Regions from separate parts of the Rossellomorea sp. RS05 genome, predicted to be linked through region 2. Evidence: riboswitches for the same ligand, from Rfam matches in the RefSeq annotation. Region 2 holds a riboswitch; each other region holds the start of a gene.

Region 1 (3,208 bases), on a different contig from region 2:
GCAATGCGGAAGCTGGGACCGATTTCGGCACCGTAGGAAATCTCGGCACCATAGAAAATGATCCCTGCCGACCGGAGGATCCTGGGAATGAGCGGCACCCGCTTTACATGAAGGGCGTGCCCGATCCGGTACATGACGACCAGCCAAAAGGTTGAAGCGTTGAAGAAGCTGATGATCAATCCTTTCGGGGATAACCCATATGCCCTGTAGTCTGATTTGATCAAATGGAACATGCGGTCCACATCCTTCTCCTTTTTCATCCAGTCTAGCCCCTGGATATGAAGGGAATATGGAAGAGATATTAGGGATTTGTAAAGAATCCATAACAAAAAACCTCCGCTCAATTGATTCCTGAGCGGAGGTTTTTTCCTAACCAGCCTTCATGACTTCATTTCCATGATCTGCGTCATACTGCCCTTCTGATTTGGACATGACGATAGCGGCAAGGGTGTTTCCTGTTAAGTTGACGACGGTACGGGCCATATCCATGATCCTGTCGACCCCTGCGATGAAGGCAAGGCCTTCTGCTGGCACCCCGATGGTACCAAGGGTGGCAAGGAGGACGACGAAGGATGTACCAGGTACAGCAGCCATCCCTTTTGATGTCACCATAAGGACAAGGATGAGGGTGATCTGCTGCATGATGGAAAGGTCGATGCCGTAGACCTGCGCGAGGAACAGGGCAGCGATGGCCTGATACAGGACCGATCCATCAAGGTTGAAGGTGTACCCGATCGGTACGACGAAGGATACGATGGCCTTCGGGCAGCCCATCTTCTCAAGCTTCTCCATGACGCGTGGAAGGACGGTCTCGGAGCTTGATGTACTGAAGGCGAGTAGAAGCTCATCCTTCAAGTATTTGAGTAAGGTGAAGATATTCACTCCGGCCCATTTGGCCACCAGCCCCAACACGACGATGAGGAAGAAGATCAAGGCCGCATAGACGAGGCCGACGAGCTTTCCGAGTGATACAAGGGAATCAATCCCGAATTTCGAAACGGTTACCCCGATCAGGGCGAACACGCCGAGTGGTGCAACCTTCATGACCATGTTCACAACGTGGAACATGGCGTGGGACACGGCGTCAAAGAATTTAATGACCGGTTTCCCACGTTCACCGATGGCTGCCACTCCAAGTCCGAATAGCACGGAGAAGAAGATGATCGCCAGCATATCCCCTTCCACGATGGATTGGAAGAAGTTTGTCGGAACGATATGCAGGAAGGTTTCTGCAATGGATTTGTCTTGCTGACTTTCAGAAGTATCAACATAGGATTGGATGTCTGTTTTCTCCACAGACCCAAGATTGACGTGGCTTCCAGGATGGAACACGTTCGCCAGGATGATTCCGAGGATGATGGCGACGGTCGTGATGACCTCGAAATAGATGATCGTCTTTGCCCCGAGGCGACCGAACGCCTTTCCATTCCCGGTGCCTGCCACTCCTACGATGAGAGTGGAGATGACGATCGGAATGACGATCATTTTAATCAAGCGAAGGAAAAGGTCTCCCAACGGCTGGAGATACGTAGCAACACGCGGGTCATTAAACCAGATGACCCCGACAAGGATACCCAGGATCAACCCGACGAAGATCTGGGTGGCTAAACCGAAACGAATTTTTTTCATAGATGGTCCCCCTCTTGGATGATGTGCGTAAAGCAAAAAAGACCGTTCTTAAGAAAGAACAGCCTTTTGGTTGAAAAATAAAGGTTCTTTCTCTCAACTGGCATACGGAGTTAACTGTCGGATTCGGGATTGAGAGTTCCCTACCTAGTAAAAGGATGCACCCCAAGGTATCGAAATACCACTTGCATGATTCCTCCGCTCGATCGATTAAGCCATACTATTTAATTGTAGTGGTGACTTTATTATCCTAAAAAAGTTTTATTTTAGAAGTCTACAAAATATAATATACATCCTCAAACAATACACTGTCAAATGTTTTTTAAATAAAGATATTTCAGAAAAGTTATTTATTAGAAATTTTAACTTTTACAGGGTAAACCACACATCGAAAGATCTATTTTAAGCAAGAAAATAAACCCGGCGTATGCCAGGTTCAATTGGACTTATCCACAAAATAATCCACCATAAAGGAGGACCACACTTCATTCCCTTCTTTATTCGGAAGTTCCTTCTTTGTCACCTGGGATTCAACGTCATTCCAAGCCTTCCAATGATCTATGTATGGATAGTGATGATCCTTGGCATACTCCCTCAGCTTCTTCTCTTCCAATGGATAGTAGTGCGCATCAGGAATCGGGTTGGAGGGCTGCAGAAGGATTATGACATCAGGATTCGCCTTCTTGAACGTATCCAGGATGGAAGATAGATTCTTCAGCCTTTCCTTCATATCGATGTGACTATTATCCGCCAGAAGAAACGGTTCCAAAAGGAGGAGGTCTGGCTTTTCTTTTGCCAACGGAAGATGAAGTCCTTCCTTCATCACCTCTCCGGATGTCTTTCCTCCGATTTCATGAATTGAGATAGATAGAAGTTCTTCTCCATACTCTTTCGTCAATGCCTTTTTCACTGTATCCGGCCATGCTCCTTCTTCATCCGACGTCGAGGATGACCCAGCGATCATCATGTGTACAGGTTTCCCTTGGGCCTCTTTTTCCCTGAAGAGCGGTTGAACATCACGGGGCAACCCATTGATCCGGTCCAACACCTGCAGCCGGTGCCTTTCGTTTTCTGCCTTCTTCTCTGCTTCCGCCTTCTCTACTTCCAGCACTTCCTGATGGGAGGCGTAGGCCGAAGCCTGCACTTCTCTCACCTCTCCTTCCCAGTGATACTTCCCCCCGATCACAACCGATGAGGTCAGCAGACCCAACATGACCAATCCTATTTTCATTCACTCGTCCCTCCAATCTATGAACTCTATCATAAAGGAAAGAAGTGGCAATATTTGTATATCCGTGTAGATAACCGAACCATAAATTCTGACAAATTCATAGATCAATTTTCATTTTTCTTAAATTAACAGAAAACTTGAGGTTTTCTTAAAAGAAACTTCCATTATCCACAGGTCCAAGCAGCTTTATCCCCTGATGTAGAGATGATTAGGTCTTTTGTCACCCATCCTTTTCTCCCTTACTGTGGATATACCGGGAAAACAGAGCGGCGCCTGCTCAAAAGGAATAGGAAATGGAACCATTTGAACTCGTCCATGAACAGTACAGCCAGATGATCCACAAAATCATCC
Region 2 (3,208 bases):
AAGTGGTCAGCGCCATGACATCAGCCCAGAATCCACATGGAGGCCAGGAGCAAACCATCCTGTCTCTATACACGACGATGCACCACTGGGGAGCAATCGTGGCATCCCCTGGATACACAGATCCTGTTCTCTTTACAACAGGAGGAAACCCATACGGTACGAGTGTGACCGTCGACCAGGAAGGCAATATGGTCGAAAACGTGGAGCCTGCCGTGAAGCATCAGGCAAAACGTACCGTCACCGTCGCTGGCTGGGTCAAGCAAGGTAACCAATAACGCAGAATCAGCCGCAGGGATCGTTCCCTGCGGCTTTTTTTATTGAGTCAGTTCTTTCTCGAGGTTCCGGTCAAGGACGAACACTTCGATCCTTTCACCGGACCTGGTGCTGATATCGCTATGACTTGTAAGGACGTGGCAGTTCGTCAGCTTTTCCACGACGGCTTCGAATTTTTCCCCGTACATCTCCCGGAGGATCTGCCTCATCTGCTTCACGAGCTTCCGTCCATTATCATGTTCCACCAGATGCTTTTCTTCTACGGTGAGGACGCCCTTGAATCGTGCGATCACCATATCTTCGACGATGTAGGTCCTCGTCTCCTGTGGTCCCCTCCCGATCAATTCCCTTTGGAGCTTGATGAAGGCTTCGCTCAGCTCGGCCTCTAATCGTTTTTTCGTTGCCATATGATCCTCCTGAATTCCGCGTGCGTCTTTTCAACGACAATCGTACGTCCATAAGGTAGGGGAAGTCAATCCTATTTTTTATGTTTTAAAAGAATAGAAATAATGAGAATGGGTGAGTAATAGGGAGTAAAATGAAGTTATTTTTATTGTATTGATTGAATTTGACTGTTTTATCAGGTTTTTGCTCGTTTACAACGGAATGAACTCGGAGTAATATCAATTTCATAAACAACAGCATCAACCGGCCTAATCTCGAAAGAGAGCGGAGGAACCAATTTTTTGGGGTTAATTCTACTGTGTAGAAGGGATGAGAAAACTCTTTCGCCATCCTACCCGTCAGCTAACTTCGTCGGCTAAAGCGAAGGAGGTCCACAAGACCGCCTTAATCAGGGGGCATCTCTTGTTGCAGACATCTGTGACGTGAGGGGCAGCCTGTGTATGTAGGTCTTTTTATTATGCCTATACGAAAAAGAATACGTGGAAGACAGAATGCAAAGAAGGCATGAAGCCTGCTGGGCATTAAGTAGACCAATGTGTGCTTTTTCTCCAATTCTATGAAGATCATGTTCATGATTTTCACATGGGGAAGAAGTGTGCGTTGGTCTATTTTTTTCGGTCTGGGCCAAAAAGTAAAGGAGGAATCAAGATGGGGGATCTGTGGATGATGGTCATGATGGGCTTGCTTACCATGGCGATGGCAGGGCTCTTGAAATGGTCCGGATCCATTGCAGAACCGGGAAAGGATGAAGAGAAATGATGATGTTGGCGATCGCTCTGATCCTGGTGGTCTATCTGTGTTATGTGTTGCTAAATCCAGAGAAATTTTGATATGGGGTGAAGGAAAGTGGTTTCCACGATTGGTTCAGTTGTACTTATCATGTTCATTGTCATTCTATTGGCAAAGCCTGTAGGGCTCTATCTTGCACAGGCATTCAATACGGAGCGGACGCGCCTTGACCGGGTATTCCTCCCGGCAGAGAACATCCTCTTCCGGCTCGGTGGTGTCCGGGCGATCAATCAGACTTGGAAGAGGTATGCTGCTTCCCTGCTTCTGACGAACGTATTCATGATCGCGCTTGTGTACCTGGTTTTCAGACTTCAGGGGGTACTTCCCCTGAATCCGGCAGGGATCAAAGGGATGGATGCGTCCCTTGCTTTTAATACGGCCATCAGCTTCATGACGAATACCAATCTTCAACACTACAGCGGTGAAACCGGTTTGTCGTATCTCGCCCAGATGGCGGGCGTTCTCTTCATGATGTTCGCGGCACCTGCAACCGCGTTGAGCGGGGTGATGGCCTTTATCCGGTTGTTAGCCGGAAAGGGGGCGGGGAATTTCTTCGTTGATTTCATCCGTTCCATCACCAGGGTGCTATTGCCCCTCGCGTTCATCACCGGCTTGATCTTCGTGGCACTTGGGGTACCACAGACGCTTTCACCATCTGTTACCGTGCAGACCGTGGATGGTGGGAGTCAGGAGATAGCACGGGGTCCCGTAGGCTCATTCTTATCAATCAAGGAGCTCGGGAACAACGGTGGTGGATTCTTCGGAGTCAACTCGGCTCATCCTTTTGAGAATCCGGGGTCGTTCAGCAATATGCTCCAAATCCTTTTGATGTTCCTTCTGCCTACGGCGATTCCCTTCGCGTATGGAAGGATGATCGGGAATGAGAAACAAGGGCGTCTCTTATTCGTCTCGATGATGATGATGTTCGTTGTCATGCTCTCTCTGGCCATGGTGGCGGAATCCCATGGGAACCCGGAATTGAATGCTCTCGGGATCCATGGGGCGAGCATGGAAGGGAAGGAAGTACGGTTTGGTCCCGGGGAGTCGATCCTGTATGCCATGGTGACGACGGCTTCAGAGACGGGTGCGGTCAATACCATGCATGATACGCTTACGCCTTTGAGCGGGATGCTGGCTCTGTCCAATATGCTCCTCAATGCCGTATTCGGTGGTGTGGGTGCCGGGTTCCTCAATGTCATCATGTATGTCCTGATCGCCGTTTTCCTATCGGGATTGATGATGGGCAGGACTCCGGAGTTCCTTGGTAAGAAGATCGAAGCCAGCGAGATGAAGCTCATAGCCGTCACCATGCTGATCCAACCGCTCCTCATACTTGGTGCATCGGCCATCGCCCTTTATGTTCATGCAGGGACGGATGCCATCTCCAATCAAGGGTTCCACGGACTGACGCAAGTCATGTATGAATTCACGTCGTCTGCTGCCAACAATGGATCAGGGTTTGAAGGCCTGGGGGATGCCACGCCATTTTGGAACATTTCCACGGGGATCGTCATGTTCATCGGGCGGTACTTCGGAGTCATTACCATGCTCGCTGTCGCTGCATCCCTGGCCAAGAAGCGGCTTGTTCCGGAAAGCATCGGAACCTTCCGTACAGATTCTCCCCTATTCGGCACCATCTTCGTGGGGACGATCATGATCGTGGGAGCGCTGACGTTTTTTCCGGTCCTCGTGCTGGGACCTGTTGCAGAATATTTAACACTATAAGCTGGAGGGATAAGAA
Region 3 (3,208 bases), 160 kb from region 2:
GTCCCTGGATGACTTTGAATACGTGCTCCCCCAGTTCACCATATTCTTTCGTGGAACGCAAATAGGAGATGGCGGTCCCGAACACGATGGCAGTGAAGATGATCCCCAACAGGTTAAGCTCTGTGAAAGCTTTTATGATATTGTCTGGAATGATCGACAGGAAGACGCTTTTCAAGCCCGGATCATCGGGAACATCGAATGACTGGGATTGGTCGAGCTCCATTCCGGTCCCTGGTTGGAAGATGCTCGCGACAGCCAACCCCACGATGATGGCGAAGGCGGATGTAAGAAGATAGTAAAGGAACACTTTGCTCCCCGTTTTCCCGAGTTCCTTGATGCTTGTTTGGTTCACACCTGTCATGAGTGTGAAGAGGATAAGGGGGATGATCAGGAACGACAGGAGATTGATAAGGATGTCCCCCAGGATGGAAATGGAGGCGGCACGCTCTCCGAAGGTCACGCCTGCTATGACCCCGAGGATCAGGGCTACGGTGATTTTCGTGATCAGGGATATGCTCTTGTATTTCGTCCATAATGTCTTCATAGTTAATACCTCTTCTCAAATAAAAAAGCCCGGGGATGGGCTTAGAATATGCTTAAATGTCGATTCTTCCCTCTGAGGATCTCAAAGACCCCGTAGAGGAACAGTCCAGCTGCTACGATGGCGAGCAGCCATTGTCCAAAAGGCTGCTGGGCAATTTCGGATAGTGCCCCGTCCAGTCCCTTGGTTTTATCAGGATCAGCCGTGATGGCGGTACGGATGAAGAAGTAGCCTACGAGAAGGAATACGATGCCTCGGGCAGTGAGGCCGATTTTTCCTGTCCTTTTGCTGAATTTCCACTCGTGCTTTGACATGCTGCCTTTCTTGAACTGCTTCGCGAATTTTTCTGTATATGCAGAGTACAGTTCGTGAAGGGCGAATCCGATGATGGCCAGCCCAACGATGCCCACGATCCACTGACCGAAAGGCTGGGATAGGAGCTTTGCAGACATGGTCTGCTCGGAACTGGAGCCGCCTTTGGCGTGAAGGGCGATGGCGATGGCATTGAAGCCGAGGATCCCGTAAGCGGCACCCGTGAAGATGTGGGTCATCCTCCGCACGATGGATTTTCCCTGGTCCCCGTGGTATTCGGGATCGGTAATAGCTTGGATGAGGCTCCAGATGACCACACCGAGAAGTCCGATGCCGACGATCCACAATAATACCTCACCGAAAGGCTTTGATGCAATGGCTGCGAAGGCCCCGTTCGAGTCGGATGTGCTGCCGCCCACTCCGAATGCCGCCATGACGGCGAGGGCGCCGATCAGCATGTAGACGAGCCCCCTTGATATGAATCCTATGCGGGCGAACCCCCTGATCCAGGGTTTGATATCCTTTGAATTGTCCTTACCGGAAGGCAGGACCGATGTAATGTCAGCCATGGCTACTTCTTCCCTTCAGTTTGCATTTTATAAGCAATATTCCCCAAACACAGGGTTCGAAACCATTGATGGAGCAAGTAAATGATGGTGGTTCATCCATATCTCATTTTCCGCGAAAAAAAGACTAAAATAGTTATAGACAACGAATGGGTCTAGGAGTAATATATCTATCATCAAAGCTGGTTGCTTTTGATCATATCATCGCTTAATTCTTTACAGAAGCGGGGGACCCGAGTTCATACAGGGGTGAATCCTTTTAAGGTAGGGCTGCTTCCATGGCCCGAATCCGTCAGCTAACCTCGTAAGCGTAAATGGGAGTGAATGAACCTTGGAATCGCATTGACGATGACCACAGGCTTAGTTCCTGCGGTCTTTTTTGTGCCGTCATTTTTTGAATCAGCACGATTTATCATGGAAGATGAATGAACAAGTAGAAAACAACAAAAGATACGAAAATATCAGTAACGTTCAGTTGGAGGAGTACATCATGAAGAAGCAATTCGCCGTTATCGGCCTTGGGAAATTCGGGGGGAACCTGGTGGAGGAATTGAGCAAGCTTGATACAGAGGTACTGGCAATCGATCTGCACGAAGAGGTCGTTCAGCGCTACGCGGATGTGGCGACACACGCCGTCCAGGCCAACGCCATGGATGAGTCCGTTTTGAGGTCCCTGGGACTACGTAACTTCGATCACGTGATTGTTTCATTCGGGGAAAGCGTGGAGGCGAGCATCCTGACTACACTGCTTCTGAAAGAGCTGGGTGTCAAGGAGGTCTGGGTGAAGGCCTCAAATGCGTATCATCAAAAGGTGCTTGAAAGGATCGGTGCCGATAAGGTCATCCATCCTGAACGGGATATGGCGAAGAAAATCGCTCACCATATGACATCGGAGAAAATCATCGATTACATCGAGCTTTCTAAGGAGCACAGCATCGTAGAGGTCAGGGCTTCGTCTAAAGTCGCAAACCTCACGCTCATGGACCTGGATGTCCGGGCACGGTATGGATGCAATATCATTGCCATCCATCGGGGGGATGAAGTCATTGTCTCACCTAGCGCCGACGATACGGTTGAACTGGAAGATCTATTGATTGTCATCGGACATAATCGTGATATCAATCGATTCGAAAAAGAAGGGGTATAACCATGAGATACAGGGTCATTCATTTAAGTCCACCGCAGCTGCTGGTGGCGGTCTTCGCCTTTTTCATCATGGTGGGAATGGCTCTGTTGAAGCTTCCCATATCGACGACTGAGCCAATCACGTGGCTCGAAGCCCTTTTTACCACAACTTCAGCCATGACGGTGACGGGGCTTGCCGTTGTCGATACCGGCTCCGTCTACACCGTTTTCGGCCAAATTGTCGTCATGTGCCTCATACAGCTTGGGGGACTGGGCATCATGTCGTTCGCCGTCCTTATCGTCATGATGCTCGGGAAGAAGATCGGATTCAAGGAAAGGCTGTTGCTGCAACAGTCGTTGAATCAGACCTCTGTTGGCGGGGTGATCATGCTCGTGAGATACCTTTTCATCTTTTCCTTGCTGGTGGAGGGGATTGGAATGATGTTCCTTGCCACTCAGTGGGTGCCCCGATACGGGTGGTCAGAAGGCTTGTTTTACAGCCTTTTTCACTCTGTTTCCGCTTTTAATAATGCCGGTTTCGGTCTGTGGCCGGATAACATGATGCGATTTGTAGGAAATCCCGTCATCACATTCGCACTATCCTCCCTTTTCATTATCGGTGGGATTGGGTTCACCGTTTTGGTGGACGGGTGGAAATCCCGTA

The links. A riboswitch is a leader RNA that binds a small molecule or an ion and turns the genes downstream of it on or off. The one in region 2 is predicted to bind cyclic di-AMP.
Region 1: it holds a riboswitch for cyclic di-AMP, as region 2 does, so the genes downstream of both, ABJ225_RS20615 (cation:dicarboxylate symporter family transporter) here and kdpF (K(+)-transporting ATPase subunit F) in region 2, are expected to answer to the same signal.
Region 3: it holds a riboswitch for cyclic di-AMP, as region 2 does, so the genes downstream of both, ABJ225_RS13880 (potassium channel family protein) here and kdpF (K(+)-transporting ATPase subunit F) in region 2, are expected to answer to the same signal.

The regions. Positions count from the first base shown of each region.
Region 1 covers NZ_JBDKWY010000012.1:8,566-11,773, reverse strand. Annotated here, with positions in the region: gene ABJ225_RS20620 (serine O-acetyltransferase) at 1-260, opposite strand, end outside; gene ABJ225_RS20615 (cation:dicarboxylate symporter family transporter) at 370-1,629, opposite strand; cyclic di-AMP (ydaO/yuaA leader) riboswitch at 1,715-1,853, opposite strand; gene ABJ225_RS20610 (SGNH/GDSL hydrolase family protein) at 2,063-2,857, opposite strand; gene ABJ225_RS20605 (sigma-70 family RNA polymerase sigma factor) at 3,151-3,208, shown strand, end outside.
Region 2 covers NZ_JBDKWY010000005.1:207,244-210,451, forward strand. Annotated here, with positions in the region: gene wrbA (NAD(P)H:quinone oxidoreductase) at 1-275, shown strand, start outside; gene ABJ225_RS14705 (Na-translocating system protein MpsC family protein) at 315-680, opposite strand; cyclic di-AMP (ydaO/yuaA leader) riboswitch at 914-1,050, shown strand; gene kdpF (K(+)-transporting ATPase subunit F) at 1,440-1,508, shown strand; gene kdpA (potassium-transporting ATPase subunit KdpA) at 1,558-3,192, shown strand.
Region 3 covers NZ_JBDKWY010000005.1:46,390-49,597, forward strand. Annotated here, with positions in the region: gene ABJ225_RS13870 (dicarboxylate/amino acid:cation symporter) at 1-544, opposite strand, end outside; gene ABJ225_RS13875 (DUF1206 domain-containing protein) at 586-1,422, opposite strand; cyclic di-AMP (ydaO/yuaA leader) riboswitch at 1,615-1,745, shown strand; gene ABJ225_RS13880 (potassium channel family protein) at 1,910-2,566, shown strand; gene ABJ225_RS13885 (TrkH family potassium uptake protein) at 2,569-3,208, shown strand, end outside.